One region of the Streptacidiphilus sp. BW17 genome, then DNA from elsewhere that is predicted to be linked to it. Evidence: riboswitches for the same ligand, from Rfam matches in the RefSeq annotation. Region 1 holds a riboswitch; the other holds the start of a gene.

Evidence for each region. Region 1 has a riboswitch for glycine ahead of gcvP (aminomethyl-transferring glycine dehydrogenase). Riboswitches for the same ligand answer to the same signal wherever they lie in the genome.
Region 2: another riboswitch for glycine. It lies ahead of gcvT (glycine cleavage system aminomethyltransferase GcvT); the one in region 1 lies ahead of gcvP (aminomethyl-transferring glycine dehydrogenase).

The regions. Positions count from the first base shown of each region.
Region 1 covers NZ_JBGCCR010000033.1:5,422-19,985, reverse strand. Annotated here, with positions in the region: gene ABH940_RS29840 (CPBP family intramembrane glutamic endopeptidase) at 1-502, opposite strand, end outside; gene ABH940_RS29835 (glutamate--cysteine ligase) at 666-2,165, opposite strand; gene ABH940_RS29830 (hypothetical protein) at 2,566-3,195, shown strand; gene ABH940_RS29825 (DUF5999 family protein) at 3,466-3,657, shown strand; gene gcvP (aminomethyl-transferring glycine dehydrogenase) at 3,727-6,612, opposite strand; glycine riboswitch at 6,810-6,925, opposite strand; gene ABH940_RS29815 (PRC and DUF2382 domain-containing protein) at 7,123-8,562, shown strand; gene ABH940_RS29810 (DNA polymerase IV) at 8,647-10,122, opposite strand; gene ABH940_RS29805 (vancomycin high temperature exclusion protein) at 10,191-10,898, opposite strand; gene ABH940_RS29800 (MerR family transcriptional regulator) at 10,920-11,564, opposite strand; gene ABH940_RS29795 (bifunctional nuclease family protein) at 11,833-12,309, opposite strand; gene ABH940_RS29790 (MerR family transcriptional regulator) at 12,406-13,182, opposite strand; gene ABH940_RS29785 (FHA domain-containing protein) at 13,304-13,831, opposite strand; gene ABH940_RS29780 (DUF881 domain-containing protein) at 14,286-14,564, opposite strand, start outside.
Region 2 covers NZ_JBGCCR010000016.1:24,955-39,518, forward strand. Annotated here, with positions in the region: gene gcvH (glycine cleavage system protein GcvH) at 1-33, opposite strand, end outside; gene gcvT (glycine cleavage system aminomethyltransferase GcvT) at 167-1,285, opposite strand; glycine riboswitch at 1,489-1,619, opposite strand; gene ABH940_RS20430 (enhanced serine sensitivity protein SseB C-terminal domain-containing protein) at 1,765-2,541, shown strand; gene ABH940_RS20435 (trimeric intracellular cation channel family protein) at 2,629-3,288, opposite strand; gene ABH940_RS20440 (ABC transporter permease) at 3,777-4,817, shown strand; gene ABH940_RS20445 (ABC transporter substrate-binding protein) at 4,891-6,567, shown strand; gene ABH940_RS20450 (ABC transporter permease) at 6,703-7,695, shown strand; gene ABH940_RS20455 (ABC transporter ATP-binding protein) at 7,761-8,819, shown strand; gene ABH940_RS20460 (ABC transporter ATP-binding protein) at 8,844-9,941, shown strand; gene ABH940_RS20465 (enhanced serine sensitivity protein SseB C-terminal domain-containing protein) at 10,034-10,807, opposite strand; gene ABH940_RS20470 (IclR family transcriptional regulator) at 10,969-11,715, opposite strand; gene ABH940_RS20475 (cysteine desulfurase family protein) at 11,897-13,075, shown strand; gene mnmA (tRNA 2-thiouridine(34) synthase MnmA) at 13,162-14,316, shown strand; gene ABH940_RS20485 (TIGR00730 family Rossman fold protein) at 14,488-14,564, shown strand, end outside.

The sequences.
Region 1 (14,564 bases):
CGGCGGAGAGGATCAGCACCGGGATCCGCCACCACACGTCCGGCAGCGTGCTCGGCACCACCGTCAGGTTCGCCCCGGAGGCCCGCGCGCCCAGGTAGAGGAGCAGGCCGGAGCCGCCGATGCAGGCGGCGACGACCGCGCCCTTGCCGAGGTCGCTCCACTTGCGGGTGAGGTCGAAGCCCAGCGCCCGGATCGAGGACCGCTCGCGGAGCAGCAGGTAGGCCACCAGTGCCACCGGAACGAGTGCGGTGACGATGTCGAAAAGGTGCCAACTCAGGTCCAGCCAGGGCCGTCCGGGCGTGATGGTGCCGTTCAGGGTCGCCTGCTGCGACTTGAGCGAGACCGGCGCGGTGACCGAACCGAGGAAGCTGATCACCGCGCTGACACCACTCGCGCCCAGCGAGAGCGCGAGGACCAGGATCAGCTCCTGCCCCAGCAGGCGGCGAGTGAACGGCGCCGGCGAGGGCAGGGCGTCCAGCGTGTCGGTGTCGGTCGTGCTCACGTGTGCGGCTCCGGGCGTGCGTCCGACAGTGCGGTCGGCCCGATCATCCCACAGCGCGATTTGTGTTCCGGGCCTTCCGCACCGCAGGTTCGCACCGCCTTCCGCGCCACGGGTTCGCACTGCGGGTTCGCGCAGGTTCGCACCACGGGTTCGCACCGCGCCTTCAGCGCAGCGGCCAGGTGTGGACCGGCTCACCTCCCCGGGACAGCTCCATGTAGCGGCGGGTCATCGCCGCCAGCGCCGGTCCCCGCTCCAGCCCCTGGCGCTCGAGACCGTCGTGGAAGACCGAGCTCTGCCAGGCCGCGCCGTTGATCCCGGTGCGGCAGCGGCCCTCGATGATGCCGAGGTAGCGGTCGCGGTCCACCGGATCGACGCCCCAGGCGTCCAGGCCCTTGGCGGCCAGCGGCAGCAGTTCGCTGCGCACCAGCTCCCTGGCGGGCGTCCGGACGAGCCCGCCGCCGCGTCGGCCGCCGCGCGGCCACCACAGCTCCGCGTCGATGCCAAGGCGGGCGCCGGTATGGAAGTTCTCCGTCGCGAGCTCGAACGGGAGCCGTTGCCAGACGGGTCGCGACTGGTCGGCGAGCGCCCGGACCAGGCCGTAGTAGAACGCGGCATTGGCCAGGGTGTCGACGACGGTCGGCCCGGCGGGCAGGGCCCGGTTCTCGACCCGCAGGTGCGGCACACCGTCGGCGACGTCGTACACGGGACGGTTCCACCGGTAGACGGTGCCGTTGTGCAACCTCAGTTCGCGCAGGCGGGGGATGCCGCCCGAGGCGAGGGTCTTCAGAGGTTCCTCCTCGTCGCAGATCGGCAGCAGCGACGGGAAGTAGCGCAGGTTCTCCTCGAACAGGTCGACCACCGAGTCGATCCAGCGCTCGCCGAACCAGGTGATCGGCCGGACGCCCTGCGACTTCAGTTCCGCCGGACGGGTGTCGCACGCTTGCTCGAACAAAATCGGCCGCGTCTCCCGCCACAGCTCCCTGCCGAACAGGAACGGCGCGTTCGCCCCCATCGCCAGCTGTGCGCCGGTGATCGCCTGGGCGGCGTTCCACACCCCCGCGAAGCGGCGCGGTGTCACCTGCAGATGCAGCTGCATCGAGGTGGCGGCGGCCTCGGCGACAATGGAGACCGCGTCGACCCGCAGCCGCTCCACACCCTGGATGTCCAGCGTGATGTCCTCGCCGCGAGCTGCGAGGATGCGGTCGTTGAGCAGCCGGAAGCGGTCGCCCGCGGAGATGTTGTCGAGCACGGCGTGGTCGGTGGTCAACGTCGGCAGGATGCCCACGGTGACGATCCGGGCCCCCTCCCGGGCCGCACGCCGGTCGGCGTAGGCGAGGCCGACGACCAGTTCCTCCCGCAGTTCCTCGAGGACCCGGCCACCCAGGCGGTGCGGGGCGCTGTTGAGTTCGATGTTGAACTGCCCCAGCTCGGTCTGGAAGTCCCCGCTGGCGATCGACTCCAGCACCGACTCGTTCCGCATGGTCGGCAGGCCGTCCTCGTCCGCCAGGTTGATCTCGATCTCCAGGCCCATCATGGCCCGTGGTCTGTCGAAGCGGTCCTCCTCCAGCAGCAGTCGAAGCGCGTCGACGCACTGGCGCAGCTTCCGACGGTAGAGTTGACGGTCCGCCAGATCTGCGTTACTGGCGGCCACCTTCTCCCCCATGGGCGCCATCCCTCCCTCGGTCGGGCGTAGAGGGAGCATGCCCCGAAGGGGTGATCGACTACCCGACAGAACGCGCGAAAACGGCATGTGCCAATACGGTGCCCGGCACACGGTGTGCCCGATTTCTCCCTTGCGGCCCTGCACGGACAGTAGTAGAAGAGTCACGCCGTGCATCCGTTCGTATAGACTCGCGAGAACAGGTACGCACCGTCCGACGCCGCCGGAGTGCCCCGGCCCCCTCGGACGTGCCCTGCCCCGCGCTCTGAGCCAGCCCTGCACCGCGCAGCCGTCGACGCCTGCGCGGTCGCTCGTCCCCCGCACAGCCGCGCAGCACCGCAACGCCCGGCAACGCCGTAACTCCCGCCCCGCCTGTCTCTGCTGCCACGAGAGGCGAACCGACATGACCCTGCAGCTGCCCCAGCCCCCCGCCGCCGCCCTGCGCGCCGTTCTCCGCGCGCTGGACGACCGCGACGTCCCCGCCGACGTCGGCCCCGTCCGGACCTCGGCCATGCGACGGTGCACCGGGCCGCTCACCCCCGCGCATCCGCTTCCCGTGCACCTGCTGGACCCGGCGGTCACCGGCGCGGGCGCGACGCCGCTCGCCGCCGCGCTGCGAACCGGCTGGCGCTTCCTGATCAAGGAGGGCGAGACCGTCGTCGGCGCCGCCGACACCCTGGAGGTGGCGCCGGACGAGACGGGCTCGAGCCCGGGCGAGACCATGGAGGTGCACGCCTTCGCCCACTTCGCCGAGGGCCCGTATCCGGCGTCCACGCTGCGCGCGCTGCAGCAGGCACGGCTGCACGCGGCCGGCACCCCGACCACCTACCTGCCGCGGCTGCTCTCGGTGCCCGGCCACTACATGACGGCCCTCTGGCTGCACCCCGTGCTCTCCGCCGCCCCGTCGCCGGACCTGCTGATCCCGCTCGTCCCGGCGCCGCTCGGCGTCACCGCCCACGTCCCGCACCACGCGGAGGAACTGCTCGCCCTGCTCGCGCTCGCCAACGGCGCGCTGCTCACCAGCCCCGCCTGACCCGCGCGCCGAAGCGCACTCCCCCTGAAGAACCACCCGTACCACCCGTTGTGACCATGGCGCGCCTGGTCACAACGGGTGGTTTCTGCTGGTCGGACAGGTTTCGGCGTGACGCATGTCACCAAATGGCTGCGGGCGGGTCGCGATACGCGGACACTGTGAACCAGTGCGAGAAGCCCAACGTCTTACCCGGCGAAAAGGCACTTCACACACGCGCCGCAGACCGGCTTTGGAATATTCTCGAAGCACGCCGAAACGAGGGTACGAGCTATGTGCCAGCACCGTCCTGAGTGTCCGTCCGCCGACTCGCCGGACCGCGAGGCCGCAGCCGTCGTCGCGAGCCACCCGGAACAGGGGTGGAGCCTGCTGTGCAACGGTGTCCTGATCTTCGAGGACACCGGCGAGATCCTCCCGGACGGCCGCGCGGTCGCCCCGAGGCGCGTGCTGGCAGGCGCTGCGTAGCAACACGCACGAAGGGGCGCGGGGACTGCGTGAGCAGTTCCCGCGCCCCTTTTCAGCGCTCGCGGCCGATCAGTCCTCGTACTCGTCCAGCGGCGGGCAGGAGCAGACCAGGTTGCGGTCGCCGAAGGCGCCGTCGATGCGGCGGACCGGCGGCCAGTACTTCTCGGTGGGGTTCACACCGGCCGGGAACACGGCCTCGGCCCGGGTGTAGGCGTGCTCCCACTCGCCCGCCAGCGCGGCCGCGGTGTGCGGGGCGTTGTGCAGCGGGTTGTCCTCCGCCGGCCATTCACCGGAACCGACCTTGTCAATCTCCGAACGGATCGCGATCATCGCCGCGCAGAAGCGATCGATTTCGGTCAAGTCCTCGCTCTCGGTCGGCTCGATCATCAGCGTGCCGGCCACCGGGAACGACATGGTCGGGGCGTGGAAGCCGTAGTCGATCAGGCGCTTGGCCACGTCGTCCACGGAGACGCCCGCCGACTTGGCCAGCGGCCGCAGGTCGATGATGCACTCGTGCGCGACCAGGCCGCCGGGGCCGGTGAACAGGACCGGGTAGTACGGCGCCAGGCGCTTGGCGATGTAGTTGGCGTTCAGCACCGCGACCTGGGTGGCGCGCTTGAGGCCCTCGCCGCCCATCAGCCGGACGTACGACCAGGAGATCGGCAGGATCGCCGCCGAGCCCCACGGCGCGGCCGAGATCGGACCCACACCGGTGGCCGGACCGGCCGTCGGCTGCAGCGGGTGGTTCGGCAGGTACGGCGCCAGGTGCGCGCGGACGCCGACCGGGCCGACGCCCGGGCCACCGCCGCCGTGCGGGATGCAGAAGGTCTTGTGCAGGTTCAGGTGCGAGACGTCCGCGCCGAACTTGCCCGGCTTGGCCAGACCGACCAGCGCGTTGAGGTTGGCGCCGTCGACGTAGACCTGGCCGCCCGCCTCGTGCACGGCGGCGCAGATGTCGCCGATGTTCTCCTCGTACACGCCGTGCGTGGACGGGTAGGTGACCATCAGCACCGCCAGCTGGTCGCGGTGCTGTTCGATCTTGGCGCGCAGGTCGTCGACGTCCACGTCACCGTCCGGCAGCGTCTTGACGACCACGACCCGCATGCCCGCCATGACGGCGGAGGCGGCGTTGGTGCCGTGCGCGGAGGAGGGGATCAGGCAGACGTCGCGCTGGGTGTCGCCATTGGCGTGGTGGTAGGCACGCACCGCCAGCAGACCGGCCAGCTCGCCCTGGGAACCGGCGTTGGGCTGGATGGAGACCTTGTCGTATCCGGTGACCTCGGCCAGGCGCGCCTCCAGCTCGCCGATCAGCTGCAGGTAGCCGTCGGCCTGCTCGACCGGGGCGAACGGGTGCACGTCGGCGAACTCCGGCCAGGTGATCGCCTCCATCTCGGCGGTGGCGTTCAGCTTCATGGTGCAGGAGCCGAGCGGGATCATGCCGCGGTCCAGCGCGTAGTCCTTGTCGGCCAGCGAGCGCAGGTAGCGCAGCATGGCCGTCTCGGAGCGGTGCGCGTGGAAGGTCGGGTGGGTCAGGTACTCGTCGGTGCGCAGCAGGCCCTCGGGCAGCGCGGAGCCGGCGGCGGCGTCGAGCGCGTCCACGTCCGGACCCGCGGCGTCCACGCCGAAGGCGCCCCAGACGGCGGCCAGGTCGGCGCGGGTGGTGGTCTCGTCGCAGGCGATGCCGACCAGGTCGGCGCCGTCCTGGCGCAGGTTGACCCCGGCGGCGGCAGCGGTCGCGACGACCTCGGCGGCATGGCCGGGGACGCGGGCGGTGACGGTGTCGAAGAACGCGTCGCTCGCGACCTCGACGCCGCCCCGACGCAGGCCCTCGGCCAGCACGGAGGCGTAGCGGTGGGTGCGCGAGGCGATCTTCGCCAGGCCGTCCGGGCCGTGGTAGACCGCGTACATCGAGGCCATCACAGCCAGCAGCACCTGCGCGGTGCAGATGTTGGAGGTGGCCTTCTCGCGGCGGATGTGCTGCTCGCGGGTCTGCAGCGCCAGGCGGTAGGCGCGGTTGCCGTCGGCGTCGACGGAGACGCCGACCAGGCGGCCCGGCAGGCTGCGGGCGTAGTCGGCACGGACGGACATGTACCCGGCGTGCGGGCCGCCGAAGCCCATCGGGACGCCGAAGCGCTGGGTGGTGCCGACCGCGATGTCCGCGCCGAGCTCACCCGGGGACTTCAGCAGCGTCAGCGCCAGCAGGTCGGCGGCGACCGCGACGACCGCGCCGAGCTCCTTGGCCTGCGCGATGACCGGGGCCAGGTCGCGCACCGCGCCGGAGGCGCCCGGGTACTGCAGCAGCACGCCGAAGACGCCGCGCTCGGCGATCTCGGCCGGGATGCCCTGGCTGAGGTCGGCCACGACGGTCTCGACGCCGGTCGGGACGGTACGGGTCTCGATGACGGCGACGGTCTGCGGCATGGTGTCGGCGTCGATGACGAAGACGCCGCCCTTGACCTTGCCCATCCGGCGGGCCAGCGCGACGGCCTCGGCGGCGGCGGTGCCCTCGTCGAGCAGCGAGGCGCCGGCGGTGGGCAGACCGGTCAGCTCGGTGACCACGGTCTGGAAGTTGAGCAGCGCCTCCAGGCGCCCCTGCGAGATCTCCGGCTGGTAGGGCGTGTAGGCCGTATACCAGGACGGGTTCTCCAGCACGTTGCGGAGGATCACCGGCGGGGTGAAGGTGCCGTAGTACCCGAGGCCGATCATCGAGCGCAGCACCTGGTTGCGGCCGGCCAGCTCGCGCAGCTCGGCGAGGACCTCGGCCTCGGAGCGGGCGGCCGGGAGGTCCAGCGCGGTCAGGCTGCGGATCGCGGCGGGGACGGCGGCGGCGGTGAGCTCGTCCAGGGAGCCGTAGCCCACCTGCGCCAGCATCTTGGCCTGCGCCCCGGCGTCCGGGCCGATGTGGCGGTTCTCGAACGGGCTGGACTGCTCCAGCTCGGAAAGCGACGACGTCATGGGGAGACTGGCCTCCTGGTCGGACCGGGTGGACGCGGTGGGGCGCCCGGACGACCTCCCCCTCTGTCATGGAACCTGAGAGCTTCACCGGCCCTGTTGCCGCTGCTGTAACGCTGCGGCCGGACCGGCTTTCACCGTCGGTGAGGACCGTCCCGCAGCCATGAGGCTCGGGCGCGGCCCTGCTTTCCAGAGTCGACCTCGCCAGCGCGGTACTTCGGCCTGAGAGATTCCGGGGAGGAGTTGCTCCTTCGGCGCCGGGTCGCCCCGATCAGGTTGCCCAGATCAGGCGCTCGGACTCTCCCGCACGTGCTCGACGGTCAACCCCGAGGGTACCAGCGCGGATCGGCCGCCGGACGGGGCCCGAGCACCGTTCTCGTCCACCGGACGGAGCAGCGACACACCCGGCGGAGCTGCGTGCGTTCGACAAAGCGATCATTGTGCCTTTTCGTATGAGTTGAGCACGTTCGTCAGCTGAACAGACCGGCGCGGGCCGATGGAGGAGTGAGAAGCGTGCAGACCGAGATCGACCCGAGGGATCTGATCGGCCACAAGGCCGTGGACAAGAACGGCGAGAAGATCGGCACCGTGGACGAGGTCTACCTCGACGATGCGACCGGTGAACCCGAGTGGGCCGCGGTTCGCACCGGACTGTTCGGCCGCGACGCCTTCGTGCCGCTGACGACGAGCGAGTTCGTCTCCGAGGAACTGCGGGTCCCCTATGAGAAGTCGCAGGTGAAGGACTCGCCCGACTTCGGCGTCGGCCAGCACCTCTCCCCCGCCCAGGAGTTGCAGCTCTACCGCTACTACGGCCTGGAGGTCCCGACCGGCACCGGCCAGCATGCGGCCGACTCGGGCGCCAAGGCGGCGGAGGGCAACGGCCACGGACCCACCTCCGCGCCGAAGGCCGGGGAGGCGGCGGCTGCGGCCGGTGCCGCAGGCGTTGCGGCGGGTGCCGCAACGCGCGGGGAGCGGAAAGAGAACCTGACCAAGGAGGAGCAGCCCGTGGAGAAGACGGTGGCGACGCCCGTCGTGGAGTCCCAGTCGAACGGCGGGCGCACCTCGGCGTTCATGACGGGCGGCACGACGGCTGGCGCGCAGGCCGGACAGACGGCGCAGACCGCGCAAATGCCACGGGTCGGCCAGGACGCGGCGCAGGACTCGACGATGCAGCAACCGACCGTCCAGACGCCGCCCGCTGCACCCTTCCCCAGCAGCGGCATGGCAGGAGCGGGCGCAGGTGCGGGCGCGATGGGCGGGACGGCGACCGAACCGCAGCGTCGTCCGGACCCGCTGACCGACCCGCTGCCCGGTTTCGGCGCTCCGGCCACCAGTGGCACCGCGACAGCGGGCACGGCGACCCCCGGCACGACGGGCGCCGCGACCGGCACCGTCGCCAAGGAGCCGGTCCCCGAGCCGGTCGAGTTCGTCTGCCGCGAGGAGCGCCTGGACATCTCGACCGAGTGGCACGTCCTCGGCCGGGCCCGGCTGCGCAAGTACGTGACGGCGGAGCAGGTCGAGCGACGGGTGCCGGTGGTCCGCGAGCGCATCCGCGTCGAGCGGGTCCCGGTCAGCGCGGAGGAGCGCGAGCAGCTGACCGAGGCCGAGATCGCGGAGAGCGTCGAGGAGGTGACCCTCCATGAGGAGCGCCTCGTCGTCAAGAAGACCGTCGTCCCGGTGGAGCGGATCCGCCTGGTGACCGAGCGGATCACCGAGGAGGAGGTGGTACGCGAGCAGCTCCACCGCGAGCACATCCAGGTCCAGGACGGCAGCCGCCCCCAGGGCACGCCGGTCGCCCCAGCCACCACTCCCCCGGCGGCCGGTGCACCGATCGGAGGCGCGCCGATCGCGGGCACCCCGGCCGCGACCCCGCTCCGTCCGAACGGCCCGACCAGCCCGAACGGTCCGATGGGCCAGAACCCGGACCTGCCGGGCCACGCGATGGGCGCCTGACCCACCGTCACCCCCGCTCATCCGCGCTCACTCCCGCTCGTCCCCGCTGACCACGGGCCGCCCGGCACCCCGCTGGGCGGCCCGTCAGCGTATGGGCACAAGCGGGAGCGCCGGGGCCGGGGCGAGGGCCGGATCGTCGACCAGGAAGGTGCGGACCCGGCCGACGCCCGAACCGGGCGTCTCGAAGCGCACCGTCACCCGCCCGACGCCGCTGCCCTGGACCCAGCCGTGGCCGAGCTCCGCATGCTCCACGTCCTGCCCCGGCACCCAGCGACGTCCGCGCGGCGCCGCGCCGGGGTGGAACGCACGCGGCGCGTCCGGCCCGCCGTAGGCGGAGTCGTCCGCAGACCCGCCCGCTGTGGACCCGCCTGCCGCGGACCCGGCCTCCGCGTCCTCGGCCCCCGCCGCGCCTGAGTCTTCCTCCGCCTCCTCGGCCAAGGCCTCCAGCACCTCGTACTCCTCGAAGGCCTCGCGCTGGGCCTGGGCGAAGAGGTCCTCCTGGGTCCAGTCGGCCAGGCCGCTGACGCCGACGCCCAGCAGCCGGATACCGCCGAGCAGTCCGACGGATTCGGCCAACCGCCGCGCCATCTGGGCGATGACCAGCGGGTCGTCGGTGGGCGAGGGCAGCGTCTCGGAGCGGGTGAGCGTGGTGAAGTCGAAGCGGCGGATCTTGACCACCACCGTCCGCCCCGACCGCCCTGCGGCGCGCAGCCTGCGGACGCAGCGGTCGGCGAGGCGGTCGAGCTCCTGCATGATGCTGTCGCGGTCGCCGAGGTCGACCTCGAAGGTGTCCTCCACCGAGACCGACTTGGCGTCCCGGTCGGGCACCACCGGCCGCTCGTCCTGCCCGCGGGCCAGCGCGTGCACGCCCGCGCCGTGCGCCCGGCCCAGCAGGTGGATCAGCTCCTCCTGCGGCAACGCCGCCAGCTCCGCGACCCGGGTCAGCCCCGCCCGACGCAGCGTCTCGGCCGTGGCGGGCCCGACTCCCGGCAGCGCCCGCACCGGCAGCGGTTCGAGCACCTCGCGCTCGCGGCCCGCTTCGATCAGCACCAGGCCGTCGGGCTTGGCCTCCTCCGAGGCGATCTTGGCCAGGAACTTGGTCGTCGACAGCCCGACGGAGGCGGTGAGCCCGACCTTGTCCCGGATGTCGGCCCGCAGGTCCTCCCCCAGCGCGCGGGCCAGCTCCGCGCCCTCCGCCTCCAGCAGCTCGCCGTAGGGGCCGGCGGCGAGGTCGACGAAGGCCTCGTCCAGGCTGAGCGGCTCGACCAGCGGCGAGAGCTTGCGCAGCAGCGCCATCACCTCCTCGCTGATCTGCCGGTACAGCTCGAACCGTGGGATCAGGAACGCGGCGTTCGGCGCGAGGCGGCGCGCGTGCGCCATCGCCATGGCGGAGTGCACGCCGAACGTGCGCGCCTCGTACGAAGCGGTCGCGACCACACCCCGCCCGCCCAGCCCGCCGACGATCACCGGCTTTCCGCGCAGGCTCGGCTTGGACGCCTGCTCCACCGACGCGAAGAAGGCGTCCATGTCGAGATGCAGGATCGACGGCACGGACCGCATGAACCGATCATCGCGCACGGGTATGACAACGGCTGGTACACCACCACGGGCGCAACTGGGGCCAGGCCCTAACCGAACGCGGCCGGCGTGGTGACCTTGGGCCCGAGCAGATGCGGGTCCGGATCGAAGAGCTCGTCGAGGAAGACCGCCTTGTCCGCCGAGGCGATCTCCCGCACCGCGCCGTAGTCCCAGGTCCGATCGTGCGGCTCGGGAACCCCGATCCCGTACGCGTCGATCCCCGCGGTCTCGCAGAGGGACACCGACCGGCGGATCGCGTACTCGGTGTTGACCAGGACGGCCCGGGTGACGCCGAAGATCCGGTGGGCGCGGGCGCAGGAGTCCCAGGTGTCGAACCCCGCGTAGTCGGCCGCGATCCGGGCCGTCGGGACGCCGTGCTGGACCAGGTAGGTGCGCATCGCGTCCGGCTCGTCGTAGTCGGGGCGGCTGTTGTCGCCGGTGACCAGGACAGCGCGGACCCGACCGGCCCGGTAGAGCGCGAGCGCGGCGTCGAGCCGGTGCGCGAGGTAGGGCGAGGGCCTGCCGCCGTCCAGGCCCGCGCCGAAGACCACCACCACGGGCTCGGCGGGCACGTCGGCGACGGTCCGCACCCGCGGGTCGCTCTGCAGCCTGATCACCGCCACCGGTGCGAGCACCAGCACCGTCAGCGCGCAGAGCGCCTGGAAGCCCCACCTCTGAACCCGCCGCTGTCGGCCGAGCCGGACCAGCACGCGAAGCCCGCGCAACACCCGCACCGCACTCTCCTCCCCCAGGGTCATCCTGAGGAGCGGACGCGCGGATCAGACCGCGCGGTTGCGGCGGCGGGCCAGTTCGTCGGACGGGTCGAAGCCGGGCAGGTTCTCGCCGGTGTCGGTGCGCTCGCCGTGGAGGCGGGTGAGCGTCGCCTCGACCTCACGCCAGACCGCGCCGACGGCGATGCCGAAGATGCCCTGACCGCCCTGCAGCAGCTCGACCACCTGGTGCCCGGAGACGCACTCGTAGACCGTCGCCCCGTCGCTCATCAGCGTGATGTCGGGCAGTGCCTCCTGCGGCCGCTGGCTCAGGTGGTCGACGGCGGTGCGGATGCTCTGGAGCGAAACGCCCGCGTCGAGCAGGCGCTTGACCACCTTGAGCACCAGGATGTCGCGGAACGCGTAGAGGCGCTGCGTGCCGGACCCCTGGGCCGCGCGGACACTCGGCTCGACCAGGCCCGTGCGGGCCCAGTAGTCGAGCTGGCGGTAGGTGATCCCGGCCGCGGCGCAGGCCGTGGGCCCGCGGTAGCCGATCAACTCCGAGCTGGGCAGCACGTCGTCCTGCGGGCCAGCCGGGAGCGGCACCATCGGCATCCCCTCCCAACCGGAGCGCGCCGACCGCGGCAGCGTCCGGACCTGGGAGTGGACGGGGCAGGAGCCGCCCGTGGCTGTTCTGTCACCCGTGCTGCTCAACACGACCCTCCATCCGCTCGACTCGGGAACCGCCTCAGCGGGGGTGCGGGGAGGCACACCCGGGGACGTTCACAGTCGAAGGTAGGCAGTAGCCAGGAGCGCGTCAACGATCGCCACGCTCGGCATGGCGGGTGACGTCAGCCTCACGAGTGGTTTTGCGTGTCCCGAGCGGGGGTATTTCCGCGCGAATGTGGTTCGGCAAACCCGTCAGTACACCGGTCGGACAACCGGTCGTATGCACGCGCACGGCCACTGCTCCTGCCGACCGCTACTGCTGACCGCTGCTGCCGAAGTCCTCGGGTGAGATCTGGTCCAGGAACTCCCGGAACCGCTCGACCTCGTCCTCCTGCTCGTCGGGGATCGCGATGCCTGCCTCGTCCAGCACACCATCGGCGCCGTAGATCGGCGTGCCGGTGCGCAGTGCCAGGGCTATGGCGTCGGACGGGCGGGCGCTCACCTCGACGCCGCTGGCGAAGACCAGCTCGGCGTAGAAGACGCCCTCACGCAGGTCGGTGATCCGCACCGCGGTGAGCTGCTGGCCGACGGCCTCCAGCACGTTGCGGAAGAGGTCGTGCGTCAGCGGACGCACCGGCGTCATGCCCTGCTGCGCGAACGCGATGGCGGTGGCCTCACCGGGGCCGATCCAGATCGGGAGATAGCGGTCCCCACCGACCTCGCGCAGCAGCACGATCGGCTGGTTCGACGGCATCTCCACCCGGACACCCACGACATCTAGCTCGTTCACACCTGCAACCCTAGGGCGCGCGGGGCGGATACTCCAGTCGTCCTGATCACGTCCACCGGCCACCACCTGCCCAACACCTGCCCCGCGCCCGCTTGCTCAGGTGCCCGGCCGGGCCCGCAGGCCCGCCTGGACCAGTGAGGCGTGCAGCCGCACCGAAAGGGTTGCCAGCTCATGGGCCAGGGCGGCGGCGTGGGCACGGGTCTGCGGATTGCGGTGACGGCGCAGCGGGGCGACGATCTGCTCCACCAGACCGACCTCGCGGTCGGCGGCGGCCTTGACCGCTCGCAGATGCCTGGGCTCCAGCCCGAAGCGGCCCAACTCAGCGACCAGACGCGCCACTTGGAGCATCTCGCCGTCGAAGCCGCCGTCCCGGTCGGCGGCCACCAGGCCGTAGGACTCCCACTCGGACAGCTGCTGCTCGGTGATGCCCGCGGCGGCCAGCAGTTCGGCCCGGCCGAGCCGGGTTCCGCCCGCGACCGGACCGGGGGCGATCGCGCCGTCACGGACAGGGTCGAAGGCCTCTTCCGCGCCGGCCCCACCCGCGGAGTCCGCCTGGCCGGCCGACCCGCCCGAGCCGTTGCCGGGCAGCGCGGGCGGGTTCTCGCCCCGGTCCAGGGCGGCCAGGTGCTCGCGGATCACCCGCAGCGGGAGGTAGTGGTCGCGCTGCATCCGCAGCACGTAGGCGAGCCGCTCCACGTCGACCGCGCTGAACTTGCGGTAGCCCGAGGGCGTGCGCTGCGGCTCGACCAGGCGTTCCGCCTCCAGGAAGCGGATCTTGGAGATGGTGACTTCGGGGAACTCGGCCTGAAGCTCGGTCAGCACCGCGCCGATGCTGAGGAGTTGCTGCCGTCCCGAGACGATGCTGTGGGCCAGGTCGCGCCCGCCTCCGGGCGAGGGTCGACCGGAGGGAACGAAGGGCGCCACCGCCCCCGGGGTACCGCTGTCAGCTTGCACGACGGTTGACTCACTCCTCCCAGGGGCGGGGCACCGCGTCTCAGTACCCCGGGCGGGCGGCGAAGAAGACCAGCCGGTACTTCCCGATCTGCACCTCGTCACCGCTGTTCAGCGGCACCTCGTCGATCCGCTCGCGGTTGACGTAGGTGCCGTTCAGGCTGCCGACGTCGGCGACCGTGAAGCCGCCCTGCCGCCGCCGGAACTCCACGTGCCGCCGCGAGACGGTGACGTCGTCCAGGAAGATGTCGCTCTGCGCGTCGCGACCGGCCGTGGTGAGGTCGGTGTCCAGCAGGAACCGGCTGCCCGAGTTGGGGCCGCGGCGCACCACCAGAAGCGCCGAGCCCGGCGGAAGCGCGTCGACCGCGGCCTGGGCCTCCTGGGAGAGCCCGGGGCTCATCGCGGCCGGGGCGTCCGGCTCGTACGCCTCCAGTCCCGAGATCGAGATCGTGGACGTCGTCTCACTGGGACGCTCGCCACCACCGACGCGGGCCCGCAGCGGGGCACCGCAGTTCGAGCAGAAGCGGGCGGAGTCCGGGTTGTTGAATCCGCATCGGGTGCACACCGTCACGCCTGCGGCCTCCTGTCGCGGATCGCCTGACTGGTCTTGGGCAAACGGATCGGCCGCAAACCCTCCACCTGAACTTGAAGGTACCGGCTGCGGGGCTATACGCCCCCCACCCTGCGCACCCGCGTGTCGGCCGGCGGCCTCGTCACGGAAGAGCGGCCGATCGGCGGCGGCGTAGCTGTCGGACTCCGGAGCCCCCCGCATACCGGGGACGCCCTGGCCGAACTCCTCGTCACCACGGCGGTGCCGGGCGGTGGGCGCCTCGACCGCTCCCTTTTGGGACTTACGGCCGAACAGCTTCGAGAACAGACTCACGGGCGATTCCCCTTGCAAGAAACGGACCCGCCCGTGGGGCGAGGTGGAGCCATCGTGGACAGAACAGTGGTCGGGACAGGTGTCGGAACGGCAGTCGGATCAGCGTGCGGAGCGGCGGAACGAAGGAGGAGATGTGGATACATCATGGGTGCGTCGTGTGAGCGTAGTCAGGAGTACTCAAAGGGATCAAGGCGGTAACGACCAACGACTGTCGCTTGACCACCGTCGCCGTGCCCTGGTCGCGGTCGACCGACTGCACGACGCCGCCCGGAATGTTGAGCGCGGTGTCCAGGTCCTGCGGGTTGCCGACGGCTGTGAACACGTACGGCTGGGACACCGTGGTTCCACTGATGCTCACCGAACCCCTGGCCACGTCGTTGAACCAGGTGCCCGCGACGACACGGACGTTGTTGATCTGTAC
Region 2 (14,564 bases), on a different contig from region 1:
CTTGCTGTACGTGAGGTGCTGGGGGTTGCTCATGACGTGATTCTCCCGGATGAGGTGTGGGTACGGCGAAACGGGGGTTGGGACCCCGGGAAGTGTTCTCCGAGGTCGACCGGTAGGTCGACGCTCGGGAGCGTGTGTGGCGGGCGTGCGGCGGACGCGGGTCGGACTACCGCGCGCGCTTGTAGAACGGCAGGGCGACGACCTCGACCGGCTCGTGCGTGCCGCGCACGTCGACGAAGACGGAGGCGCCCGGCGTGGCGTGGGCGGCGTCGACGTAGGCCATGGCGATCGGCTTGCCCAGCGTCGGGGACGGGGCGCCGGAGGTGATCGAGCCGATCACCGTGCCCTCGGCGTCCACCACGTTCATCTCGGCGCGCGGCACGCGGCGGCCGGGGGAGACCAGGCCGACCAGCACCCGCGGCGGGCTGGCGAGCGCCTGCTCGGCGGCCTTCTCCAGCGCCTCGCGGCCGACGAACGCGCCGTCGTTGGTGGTCTTGTCGAAGCGGACCACGCGGCCCAGACCGGCGTCGAACGGGGTCAGCGCGGTGGTGAGCTCGTGGCCGTAGAGCGGCATCCCGGCCTCCAGGCGCAGGGTGTCGCGGCAGGAGAGGCCACAGGGGATCAGGCCGTAGGAGGAGCCGGCCTCGGTCAGCGCGGTCCACACGTGGGCGGCGTCGGCGGGGGCGAGGAAGAGCTCGAAGCCGTCCTCACCGGTGTAGCCCGTCCGGGCCAGCAGGGCCGGGCGACCGGCCACGGTGGCGGGCAGGGCGGTGTAGTACTTCAGGCCCGGCAGGTCGGCGTCGGTCAGCGAGCCGAGGATGGCGGGGGAGTTCGGGCCCTGGACGGCGATCAGCGCGTAGGCGTCGCGGTCGTCGCGCACGGTGGCGTCGAAGCCGTCGGCGCGGGCGGTCAGCTCGTCGAGGACCAGCTGGGCGTTGGAGGCGTTGGCGACGATCATGAACTCGGCCTCGCCGGTGCGGTAGACGATCAGGTCGTCCAGGATGCCGCCGTCCGCCGCGCAGATCATGGTGTAGCGGGCCTTGTTGACCGCGAGCGCGGAGACGAAGCCGACCAGCGCGTGGTCGAGCATCTCGCCCGCCTGCGGACCGGAGACGGTGATCTCGCCCATGTGCGAGAGGTCGAAGAGACCGGCCTTGGTGCGGACGGCGAGGTGCTCCTCGCGCTCACTGCCGTAGCGCAGCGGCATGTCCCAGCCGGCGAAGTCGGTCATGGTGGCGCCGAGGGAGCGATGGAGGCTGTCCAGCGCGGTCAGGCGGAGAGACATTCGGTGATCTCCTAGCAATCAGGGCATGCTGCGGCAGGGCCCTCCCCGTCTGTCGCTGCGACCTGAGAGCTTCACCGCGCCGACGCGCGGGGCGTGGGCGGCTTGCACCGTGGGTGGACCAGCGCGGTACGGAGCCACGACGCGGACGGTGTCGTCCGCGCCCTCTCCGTCGCTTCCTGCGACTGGTCGCTTTCCAGAACTGCCTCGCCCGTGCGGTGTGGTGCCTGAGAGATTCGGGGGAGGCCTTGCTCCTTCGGCGCCGGCGAACTCCCACTGCGCAACCGCTGGTACGGGTGGGTGCAGGGGTGTCGCCGAGCTCTCCCGCGCGGGTTCGAACGGCCGGTATGCAATTGTGGGTGCGCTCATCATGGCATGGCGCCTGGACTGTGGCGAACAGGCTGCGATCCGGCAGCGACACAGCTGAGAACCGGCAAAAGGCCGCGAACGGGCACAACGGGCGTAACGGGCGGAGGCAGACGGTGGAGCAGTACGCGGGCATCCCGCAGCAGGGCGTGCAGCACGGCGTGCAGCACGGCGTGCAGCCGGGGAGCTGGCCGGAGAACGAGCTGGAGCAGGTGCTGGCCGCGTCGGTCGGTGATCCCGGGGCCACGCCCCGGGTGATGGAGGTGCTGGGCCGCAGCCAGGTCTGGGTCCCGCTGCCCGCCGGGCCGACCCGGGACGGCACCACACTCGACATGCCCACCACCGAGCTGGCCGGGCAGCCGTTCGTCCCGGTCTTCAGCTCGGAGTCGCAGCTGCGCGCCGTCGCGGGCGACGCCATGTCGTACGCGATCGCGCCGGTACGCGAACTGGCCCGTGGGCTGCCGCAGGGCGTCGGCATCGCGGTGAACCCTGAGGGCGCGGTCGGCCTGCCGGTCCCCGCCGCCGGCGTCCCGGACCTCTGCGGCGGCGGTGACGAGGGCGTCCGCGCCACGGCGTGGGAGCCGGAGGCGCACGAGGAGCCGTACGACTTCCTGGCCGCCGCGGCGAGCGAACTCGCCGTGCTGCCCGTGGTGCTGACGGCACGACGGGCTCTGGTGCAGGTCGAGGGCGACGCGCCGAAGCTGTTCGTGGGCGTGCAGTTGGCCCGGTACGAGCCGGGCGACCACGAGGCGGTGGGCCTGGCCCTCGGTCGCGCGCTGGGCGTGGCCCCGCTGGGGTACGAGGTCTCCCTGATCCTGCTGGACGTGGTGGCCGAGGACCCGACCGTGCAGTGGATGCTGTCGACGGTCGCCCCCTTCTACGCGCAGGGGTGACCGAGGCGCAGCCCTGAGGTGAAGCGGTGACCGGTGAGGCGTAGGGAGGAGCTCCCTACGCCTCGGCCGTCCTACGCCTCACGCGCCCTACGCCTCACCCGTCTGCGAGCTGCCGCGGTGCCAGGCACGGGGTGCGCGCAGGTTGTAGTGCAGCGCCAGCATCCGCAGCCCGAAGGCGACCAGCGTGGCAGCGGTCCCGGTCACGGCGTTGAGGTCGCCGAAGGCGATGAGCGCGGCGGTGATGCCCGCTCCCAGCATCGCCGGGACCGCGTAGAGCGACCGGTCCCAACGCAGCAGCGACGGCGTCTCCATGGCCAGCAGGTCGCGGAGGACGCCGCCCCCGACCGCGGTGATCATCCCGAGTGCCACGGACGCGATCACGCCCAGGCCGAAGTCGTGCGCCTTCGCGGTCCCGGTGACGGAGAACAGGCCCAGGCCCAGGGCGTCGAGGGTCTGCACGGTGCGGTTGATCCGGGTGACCTCGGGGTGGAGGAAGAAGACCACCGCCGCGGCGATCAGCGGGGTGACGAAGTAGCCGGTGTTGGTGAACGCCGCCGGCGGTACGGCGCCGATCAGTTCGTCGCGGATGACCCCGCCGCCGAGCGCCGTCGCCTCGGCGAGCACCGCCAGTCCGAACACGTCGAAGTTCTTGCGTACCGCCAACAGGCTGCCGGACAGGGCGAAGACGAAGATGCCGGAGATGTCGAGCACCTGTTCGACGTCGGGGGCGAAGATCTGGGAAGCCACGTCGCCTTTTCTACAGGGTGCGACGCGATGGTCGGGGGAGCGCTGGGCCGGGCGTGCGCCTGCACAGCCTGTGCACAGCCGTCCCGAAGCCAGCGCGCGGCCTTCTTTGAATCTTTCCAAAGAGGGGCTTTTTGAATGTGTCCATTCATCTTTCCCCGAGCCTTGGTCCCACGCGCCCCAGAAAGCCCATTCGTCTCACATGGTGAATCGCGGAACGTTTCTTGGCATTGAGCACCATCGGAAGGGGTGTCTCCGACAAATGCTGGCAAATCGGGCATAACACCCGACCGCATGCACCCCGTTTGCGCCGTGTCAAGGCTATATATGGCACCAAAACGGACATTGGATCACAACAGCTGTATCTCGCATGATCTCATTCTGGTTTCGGCGGGTCACGGCCTCTTGAGCAGAGAAAAGCCACGTGCATAGAGTCCCCTCACCGCGCCGCGCCATGCACACCTGAACTGAGATCCGGGGATGTCCGCACCATGACCAAGCAACCCCAACCGACCGATCCCGCAGGGGAATCGTCGACCCTCGTGGCTGATCCAACGGCCGAACAAGAGGCTCCGGCGGTCCAGGGGGACTCCTCCGCAGGCCGTTCTCCTGCACGGATGGCCTGGACGCGACTGAAGCGCGACCGTGCCTCGATGATCGCTCTGGTCGTCACCGTGCTATTCATTCTGGCTGCCGTTTGCTCGCCTCTTCTCTCCACTTTGGAGGGCTGGGGGCCGATACAGCCCGACCTGAAGGCCATCAATCCGGACACGGGTAATTTCCCGATCGGTTCATTGGGTGGCGTCAGTGGTCACCACTGGCTCGGAGTCGAGCCCGGAACCGGTTTCGACGTGTTCGCCCGGCTGATCTACGGTCTCCGGACGTCGCTGATCGTGGCGATTACCGCGGCGGTCATCTCGACGGTTATCGGCGTGGTGGTCGGCCTTGCGGCGGGCTACTTCGGCGGCAAGATCGACACCGCGCTCAACTGGATCATGAACGTCATGCTCGCGTTCCCGCAGCTGCTGTTCATCATCGCCGTGACGCCGGTGATCACCAACGCCTTCACCACCAACTCCCACGGCGGCACCAGCGAGACGCTGCAGCTCAGCGCCATCATCGCGATCATCGCCCTCTTCGCCTGGGCCTACACCGCCCGACTGGTGCGCGGTCAGGTGCTCTCCCTGCGTGAGCGGGAGTTCATCGACGCGGCACGGATCATGGGCGCCGGCTGGCGGCACATCCTGTTCAAGCAACTGCTGCCGAACCTCTGGGCGCCGATCCTGATCTCCTTCGCGCTGGCGGTGCCGATCAACATCGCCACCGAGGCGGCCCTCTCCTTCCTGGGCGTCGGCGTCGTCCCGCCGAACCCGGACCTGGGCGGGATGCTCAACGCGGCCACCCAGTACTACCTGTACGACCCGACGTACCTGGCCGTACCCGGCCTCGCTCTCCTGGTCATCGTCCTGGCCATGAACCTCCTGGGTGACGGCGTCCGCGACGCGCTCGACCCGCGGGCCAACCGCAGCTGAACTTCCGCACCTCCGGGCCGATCCGTCGGCCGGGCGAGGCGGGGCAACCAAGAAGACAAGAGGAGACCCACCCATGATGCGCAGCAAGCGCACGGTCACCATGACCGCTATCGCGATATCCGTCGCCTTGGGGGCCAGCGCCTGTGGTGGCGGCGGAAGCACCACTGGTGGAGCGCCGACCAAGGGCGGCACCCTGCTGTACTACGCGCCCAGCGACTTCGACCACATCGACCCGGGGCGTACCTACACCACCCAGGGCCAGAACATCGGCCGCGAGATCTACCGCTCGCTGACCGGTTGGACCCAGCCGTCCGACCAGCCGGACGCCACCCCGAAGCTCGTGGGTGACCTGGCGACCGACACCGGCACCGCCAGCAACGGCGACAAGACCTGGACCTTCCACATCCGTCCGGGCGTCAAGTGGCAGGACGGCTCGACCGTCACGGCCTACGACGTCAAGTACGGCGTCGAGCGCACCTTCGACCCGGACCTGTCCGGTGGCCCGACCTACGCGCAGCAGTGGCTGGCCAACGACAAGAGCTACAAGGGCCCGACGAAGAGCGGCGACCTGGCCGCGATCCAGACCCCCGACGCCAGCACGATCGTCTTCCAGCTGAGCACCCCGGTCAACGACTTCAACGAAGCGACCGCGATGTCGGACTTCTCGGCGGTGCCGAAGGCCCACGACACGGGTGCCACCTACGACACGCACGTGTGGTCGGACGGCCCCTACGAGCTGAAGTCGTACACCCAGAACAAGGAACTCATCCTGGTCAAGAACCCGGAGTGGTCGAAGTCCGTCGACCCGCTGCGGGACCAGAACGTCGACGAGATCGACGTCAAGATGGGCCAGGACATGGCGTCCATCGACCAGCTGATGAAGGCCGACGGCACGGACGCGCAGAACGCGATCATCGAGGACCCGATCGCGGGCACCGACCTGAACTCCTTCGTCAACGACCCGACGCTGCAGTCGCGTCTGCACAAGGTCGCCGCCCCGGGCACCAACTACATGGCCATCAACACCACCACGGTGAAGAGCCTCCAGGTCCGCCAGGCGATCGAGTACGCGATCAACAAGCAGACCGTCCGCGGTGCCTTCGGTGGTTCGGCCTACGGTCCCTACGCCACGGTCTTCCTGCCGCCGGGCACCGCCGGTCGCCAGGACAACGCCGCGCCGTACGGCAGCAACCCGGCCGGTGACCTGACCAAGGCCAAGGCGCTCATGGCGCAGGCCGGCGTCAAGAACCTGACCCTGTCGCTGGCGGTCGAGGCGACCCCGACCCAGGGCAAGGTCGCCACCGCGATCGCGACCTCGCTGGCGCAGATCGGCATCACGGTCAACATCAAGCAGATCGACCGTGGTTCCTACTTCAACACGGTCGGGAACCTGTCCAACCACTTCGACCTGATCTGGGGTGACTGGATCGCCGACTGGCCGAACGCCAGCACGATCCTGCCGCCGCTCTTCGACGGCCGCCAGATCATCCCCCAGGGCAACCAGGTCTTCTCGCAGCTGCAGGACCCGGCCGCCGAGAAGCAGATGGACAACATCAACCAGATGGCCGACCCGAACCAGGCCAACGCCGCCTGGGGCGCGCTCGACACCCAGCTGCTGCAGAACGACGCCGCGGTCGTCCCGCTCGTCTACATGACCTTCTACGAGCTGCAGGGCAAGAACGTCGGCGGTCTGACCAACGACACCGAGCTCGCCGAGATGAACCTCGCGCACGTCTTCGTGAAGCAGTAACACCTCCGGGTCCGGGCGGCGGCGTACCCGCTGCCGCCCGGACCCACGTCCGAACCATCACTCCGCGCGCAGGTCACACCCGGCCGCCCGAAGCGAGAGGGAGGCGGGCCAGGCAGAGCCCGGTCCAAGCACCACATGACTCGTTATCTGATTCGGCGCTTGCTCAGCGCCTTCACCATCATCCTGATGGTCAGCCTCGTTACCTTCCTCATCTTTTTCGCGGTGCCGAGCAACCCGGCCGTCCTGGCTTGTGGCAAGGCCTGCAACCCGGGCCGCATCCTGGAGATCAAGCACTCCCTGGGACTCGACAAGAGCCTCTTCACGCAGTACTTCGAGTTCCTCAAGGGCATCTTCGCCGGCCGGACCATCGGCGACGGGCCCCTGGCGGTCCAGTGCCCGGCTCCCTGCCTGGGCATCTCGTTCCACGACGACTCCAACGTCTTCGACACCCTGATGAACCGTCTGCCGGCGGACATCTCGCTGGCGGCCGGTGCGGCTGTGGCCTTCCTCATCACCGGTGTCGGCCTCGGCATCCTCGCGGCCGTCCGCAAGGGCAAGCTGGTGGACAAGCTCGCCGTCGGACTGGCGATGGTCGGTATCTCGCTGCCGATCTACTTCCTCGCGCTGGTGCTGCAGTACGCCTTCGTGGACAAGTGGCAGCTGCTGCCGACCCCCAACTACTCCCCGATCACGCAGGGCTTCGGCCAGTGGTTCCAGGGCCTTCTGCTCCCCTGGGCCTCGCTGACGATCGGCTTCCTCGCCTACTACACCCGGCTCACCCGCTCCAGCATGCTGGAGACCCTGGGCGAGGACTTCATCCGCACCGCCCGTGCCAAGGGCCTGGGTCAGCGAACCCTGGTCTTCAAGCACGCGCTGCGTGCCGCGATCACGCCGATCGTCACCATCTTCGGCATGGACTTCGCCACCCTGGTGGGCGGCTCGGCAGTCATCACCGAAAGCGTCTTCGGCATCCCCGGCATCGGTCAGCTGGCCGTCCAGGCCGTGGAGAACGTCGACCTCCCCGTCATCATGGCCACCACGCTCTTCGCCGCCGTGGCCGTCGTGCTTGCCAACGTCGTCGTCGACGTGGTGTACGGCATCATCGACCCCCGCGTCCGCCTCGCCTGAAGCCGGGCCAGAACCATCCGGCGCGGGTCGGCGATCCCGACCCCCTGTCGACTGAGGAACTACCAGTGGCCATCGAAATCTCGCCGCAGACCGTCCCCGTCAGCCCGCCGTCGACCTTCCTGGAGGTGCGCGACCTGAAGGTGCACTTCCCGACCGAGGACGGGCTCGTCAAGTCCGTGGACGGGGTCTCCTTCAGCCTGGAGCACGGCAAGACCCTGGGCATCGTGGGCGAGTCCGGCTCCGGAAAGTCCGTCACCAGCCTTGCCCTGCTCGGTCTCCACAAGGGAACGCGGGCGAAGGTCTCCGGCGAGATCTGGCTGGACGGCGACGAGCTCGTCGCGCTCGACGAGCGCGAGATGCGCCCGCTGCGCGGCAACAAGGTGTCCATGATCTTCCAGGACCCGCTCTCCGCGCTCCACCCGTTCTTCACGGTGGGCGCGCAGATCGCCGAGGCGTACCGGGTCCACCACAAGGTCTCCAAGAAGGAGGCCAACGTCCGCGCGGTCGACATGCTCAAGCGCGTCGGCATCCCGCAGCCGGAGCGCCGTGCGAAGAGCTACCCGCACGAGTTCTCCGGCGGTATGCGCCAGCGCGCCATGATCGCCATGTCGCTGGTCTGCGACCCGCAGCTGCTGATCGCCGACGAGCCGACCACCGCCCTGGACGTCACCGTCCAGGCGCAGATCCTGGACCTGATCCGGGACCTGCAGGAGGAGTTCGGCTCGGCGGTCATCATCATCACCCACGACCTGGGCGTGGTCGCCGAGATCGCCGACGACATCCTGGTGATGTACGGCGGCCGGCGTATCGAGTACGGCAGTGTGCGCGAGGTGCTCAAGGCCCCCGAGCACCCGTACACCTGGGGTCTGCTCCAGTCGATGCCGCACCTGGGTGGCGACGTCAACGAGCGGCTCAACCCGATCCCGGGGTCCCCGCCCAGCCTGATCAACCTCCCGAGCGGTTGCGCCTTCAACCCCCGATGCGCGTTCAAGGGCCAGGTGCCGGACGGACGTTGCATGTCGGAGCGGCCCGAGCTGCTCCCGGTCCTCGACTCGGACCGCCACATCGCGGCGTGTCACCTCAGCGGGGAAAGCAAGATCGAGATCCGCAAGGCCGCGAAGTAAGCCGCGGACGAACAGGAGCATGCCGTGAGCACCACCGACACCATTCCTGGCCCCCGCGAAGGGGCCACTCCGGGGGCATCCGAGGGCGAGTCGCTGCTTGAGGTCAAGGACCTCAAGATGCACTTCCCGATCCGTCAGGGCATCGTCTGGCAGCGGCAGATCGGCGCGGTCAAGGCCGTCGACGGTCTCGACTTCAGCGTCAACGCCGGCGAGTCGCTCGGCCTCGTGGGTGAGTCGGGCTGTGGCAAGTCGACCACCGGCCGACTCGTCACCCGTCTGCTGGAGCCGACCGGCGGCAGCATCCGCTTCGACGGCGAGGACATCACGCACAAGCGCGTCTCCTCGATGCGGGCCGCCCGGCAGAACCTGCAGATGATCTTCCAGGACCCGTACTCGTCGCTGAACCCGCGGCACACGGTCGGGACCATCATCGAGACCCCGATGAAGCTCAACGGGATCAACCCCGAGGGCGGTCACCGCAGGCGTGCCAAGGAGCTGCTGGAGATCGTCGGTCTCAGCCCCGAGCACTACAACCGCTACCCGAACGAGTTCTCGGGCGGTCAGCGCCAGCGCATCGGCATCGCCCGCGCGCTCGCGCTCAAGCCGAAGCTGATCGTCGCGGACGAGCCGGTCTCCGCGCTGGACGTGTCCATCCAGGCGCAGGTGGTCAACCTGCTCCAGGACCTGCAGCGCGAGTTCAACCTGGCGTTCGTCTTCATCGCGCACGACCTCGCGGTGGTCCGCCACTTCTCCGAGCGCGTCGCGGTGATGTACCTCGGCAAGATCGTCGAGATCGCCGACCGGGAGACGCTCTACTCCCGTCCGCAGCACCCCTACACGCACGCGCTGCTCTCGGCGGTCCCCGAGGCCGACCCGGACAGCGAGGCGCGCCGCGAGCGGATCCGCCTCACCGGGGACGTGCCCAGCCCGATCAACCCGCCGTCGGGTTGCCGGTTCCGCACCCGCTGCTGGAAGGCGCAGGACATCTGCGCCAGCCAGGAGCCGCCGCTGGTCCAGTTGGTCGGCTCGGCCGAGGGACACCAGGCCGCCTGCCACTTCCCGGAGGTCAAGCAGGTCGTCGCGGCGGAGGAGATCCCCTCCGCGCCCGCGTCGGCGGAGTGACGCCGACAGGTTGTCGTTGAGCGGGGCCGATCCGGACGCGTCCGGATCGGCCCCTTCGCATGTCCGGTGACAGTACGTCTGGTGACGGTCTGTCAGCTTCCCGAGGTGGCGAGGTCGAGGTCGAGGTCGCGGTCGTAGAAGGCCGGGACGCGGGCGGAGAGCCAGGTGGCCACCGGGTCGTACGGGTCGGACATCGCCACCGTCGAGAGCGGCAGCGCCTCCGGGGCCGATGCCAGCGAGCGCTCGACCATCTGCCGGACCGTCTCCGCCGCGGCGGCCGACGCGTCGTGCAGGTCCAGTCCGATGACCAGGTAGGGCTCGCCCCAGGAGGGTTCCACCCAGGCCCGGCGCAGCGTGCGCACCGCAGGCGTCTCGCGGGCCTCGGCGGCGAGCCGGGAACAGAAGGGGGCGAGCGCGTCCATCGAGCTCACGCTCGAGGGGACGGCGGACGGGGGAGAGCCGACCGCCGTCAGGTTCAGCGGTCCGGCGGGCAGCCGGTCGAGCCCGCCGGCGACGCGTCTCAGGTCCGCCCACGGGATGCCGAGCCCGCCGCCCGGCTGGTGCGGGTTGAGCCAGAGTCCCCAACGCTCGTGGTAGAGCGCGGAGGCGACCTCGGGCCCGGAGCAGACCTTGTGCTGCCGGGTCCAGCCGCAGGCCGCGAGCTGCTCGGCGGAGGTGACGCACGGGGCGTAGCCGTAGCCGCCGACCTCCAGGCTGCCGTACTGGGCGTCCGGGCTGCCGGGGGTGCCGTGCCAGAGCAGCATCCACAGCTCCCCCTGGGCGATGGCCTGGAGCAGCGCCTCGTAGCGGTCGTACCGACCCGGCGAGACCTCCGGCAAGACCTCCTGCAAGGCCTGCTCGATCATGGCTTCGCGCCCCCTTCCTGGTCCACCCGGGTCTCTTGCCGCGCCACTCGTTCCGCTGGTACTGCCGGTGCCGCTTGTACTGCCTGAACTGCCGTGATGGTGTCGCCCGCCACAGCGTAGAGGCGGGGCGGGAGGGAGATCATCCGGTCGTCATCGGGTCCTCATCCGGTCCGGCCGCCGTACTCGTGGGAGATCGCCTCCGCCGTGGCCAGCAGGTCGGGGATCAGTCGTCGCAGTGCGCTCAGCGGCGCGACCACGGTCGGGGTGGAGATGGAGCAGGCGGCGATCACCTGTCGCTCGATACCCCGGATCGGCACGGCCACACAGTTGACGCTCTCCTCGTACTCGCTGCGGTCCATGGCCCAGCCCTGGTCCCGCACCGTCTCCAGTTCGGCGAGCAGCGCCTCGGGCGTGCGCAGTGAGCGCGGTGTGTACGCCGGGTAGTCCAGCCGCCGGGCCAGCTCCGTCCGGCGGCCCTCGGGCAGCCCGGCCAGCAGCACCTTGCCCACCGCGGACGCCGTCAGCGGCGCGCGCTTGCCGATGCGCGAGTACATCCGCACCGGGTAGCGGCTCTCCAGCTTGTCGACGTAGGTGGCCTCGCCGTCCTCGTAGACGGCCAGATGCACGGTGTGCCCGCAGCGGTCGTTCAGCTCGGCCAGGTGCGGGGCCGCGACGCCGCGCACGTCGATGCTCTCCAAGGCCAGCTGGGCGAGGGAGAAGAGGCGTCCGCCGAGCCGGTAGCGGTAGTCGGCCTGGCGGTGCACGAAGCCGTGCTCCTCCAGGGTCCGCAACAGCCGCAGGGCGGTCGACTTGTGCACCCCGATCCGCGCGGCGGCCTGCTCCAGCGAGACCGGCCCCTCGGCCAGCGATGCGAGCACGGTCAGCGCCCGGTCCACCGACTGCGACATGCCCCGCCCCGTTGTGCTCGACTGTGCTGTGAGCGTAGGGACGCCATTGCACAGGCTGCAATGGATGATGCGCATTCGGAACCTTTTCGCCGCGTGGCTCTTGCTTCCGCGCGGCTCCGCATGTCCGAATCCCGTACCACCCACCGGACTCCGTCGGTGGGCGCACTACACTTGGGCCGCCATGCCCTACCTCGACCACGCCGCCACCACTCCGATGCTGCCGGAGTCGGTCCACGCGATGACCGCGCAGTTCGGCAGCACCGGCAATGCCTCGTCCCTGCACGCCGCCGGACGCCGCGCCCGTCGCGTGGTCGAGGAGTCGAGGGAGAGCCTGGCCGCCTCCCTCGGCGCCCGCCCGAGCGAGATCGTCTTCACCGGCGGCGGCACCGAGTCGGACAACCTGGCGGTCAAGGGCCTGTTCTGGGCCCGCCGGGACGCCGACCCGGCACGGCGCCGGATCCTGTGCAGCCCCGTCGAGCACCACGCCGTCCTGGACGCCGTCCACTGGCTGGAGCAGCACGAGGGCGCGGTCGTCGAGTGGCTCCCGGTCGACCCGCTCGGCCGCGTCGCGCCCGAGGGCCTGCGCGCGGCGATCGCAAGCAATCCCACAGACGTCACGCTCGCAACCGTCATGTGGGCCAACAACGAGGTCGGCACCATCCAGCCGATCCGCGAGCTGGCCGCCGTGGCACGGGAGTTCGGCGTCCCGATGCACGCCGACGCGGTGCAGGCCGCCGGGCAGCTGCCGCTCTCCTTCGCGGACTCCGGCCTGGACGCGATGACCGTCACCGGCCACAAGATCGGCGGCCCGTACGGCGTCGGCGCGCTGGTGCTCTCCCGCGAGGCCGCCCCGGTCCCGCTGCTGCACGGCGGCGGCCAGGAGCGCGAAGTCCGGTCCGGCACCCTCGACGTCCCCGCGACCGCGGGTTTCGCCGCCGCCGCGCGGATCGCCGTGGAGCGGCAGCCGCAGTTCGTCCAGGAGATCGGCCGCCTGCGGGACCAGTTGGTCGACGCGGTCCGCACGGCCGTGCCGGAGGCCGTCCTCAACGGCGACCCGCGCCCGGAAGGACGGCTCAGCGCCAACGCGCACTTCACCTTCCCGGGCTGCGAGGGCGACGCGCTGCTGATGCTGCTCGACGCGCGCGGCATCGAGTGCTCGACCGGCTCCGCCTGCTCGGCCGGGGTGCCGCAGCCCAGCCACGTGCTGCTGGCCATGGGCGCGGAGCCGGCGATGGCCCGTGCGTCGCTGCGGTTCTCGCTCGGCCACACCTCCACCGAGGCGGACGTGAAGGCGCTGGCCGAGGCGATCGGCCCGGTCGTCGACCGCGCCCGCCAGGCCGGCGCGGCGACCCGGCGGTAGCGTGCGGGATCGGGCGGGATCGCGCGTGCGTCCGGCGCGGAGGGGACGCGGGGTGCCGGTCGGCAGCCCGTACTCTGGTAGGCACTATGTCTGACTTCCCCGGTGCCCCCGCCCAGCCCGCCGCCGGTCTGCCCGGCGGCCGTCTCCGCGTCCTCGCTGCCATGTCCGGTGGCGTCGACTCCGCCGTGGCCGCCGCGCGCGCGGTCGAAGCGGGACACGAGGTGACCGGCGTGCACCTGGCGCTCTCCAGCAACCCGCAGTCCTTCCGCACCGGCGCGCGCGGCTGCTGCACCCTGGAGGACTCGCGGGACGCGCGCCGCGCAGCCGACGTGATCGGCATTCCCTTCTATGTCTGGGACCTGGCCGAGCGCTTCCGCGAGGACGTGATCGACGACTTCGTCGCCGAGTACGCGGCTGGCCGCACGCCGAACCCCTGCCTGCGCTGCAACGAGAAGATCAAGTTCGCGGCCCTGCTGGACAAGGCCGTCGCCCTCGGCTTCGACGCCGTCTGCACCGGCCACTACGCGCGCGTTCTCGACCTCCCGGGCGGAGGCCGCGAGCTGCACCGGGCCGTCGACCCGGCCAAGGACCAGTCGTACGTGCTCGGCGTGCTGGACGCGCAGCAGTTGGCGCACGCGATGTTCCCGCTCGGGGACACGACCAAGGAGCAGGTCCGCGTCGAGGCGGAGCAGCGCGGGCTGGCCGTTGCCAAGAAGCCGGACAGCCATGACATCTGCTTCATCGCCGACGGCGACACCCAGGGCTTCCTCGCCGACCGGCTCGGCACGGCGTCCGGCGAGATCGTCGACGTCGACGGCGCCGTGGTCGGCGAGCACAGTGGCGCCTACGGCTTCACCATCGGCCAGCGCAAGGGCCTCCGCATCGGCCGTCCGGCGGCGGACGGCAAGCCGCGGTACGTCCTGGACATCTCCCCGGTCGACAACCGCGTCACGGTCGGCCCGGTGGAGGCGCTCGACGTCTCCGCGCTGAGCGGGGTCAAGCCCCGCTGGTGCGGGAATACCGCGCCGTCCGGCACGGGCCGGTACCTCGCCCAACTCCGCGCCCACGGCGAGCCGGTGGCGGTCACTGCGGAGATCGCCGCGGACGGCGGCCTGCGCGTCGTCCTGGACGACCCGCAGCGCGGTATCGCCCCGGGACAGGCGGTCGTCCTCTATGACGGCACCCGCGTGGTGGGGTCCGCGACGATCGCGACGACGGAGCGGGCCGCGGCAGAGCTGTAGTTGCAGCAAACCAGGGCGCGGGGAACTGCGCGACAAATCACCCACGCCGGTAGAGCCCCGAACGCGCAGGGCCGTCCGCTCGTCGGCGGTTCTCGCGCAGTTCCCCGCGCCCCTGGCAGTGCATGGCACCTCTCCTGCAAATCGTTTGCGTCGTAATGGGATAATCATCGGGTGAATATCACCGTCTTCTGCTCCGCCGCCGACCTCGACGACCGCTACACCGCTCCCGCGCGTGAGTTCGCGCGTGC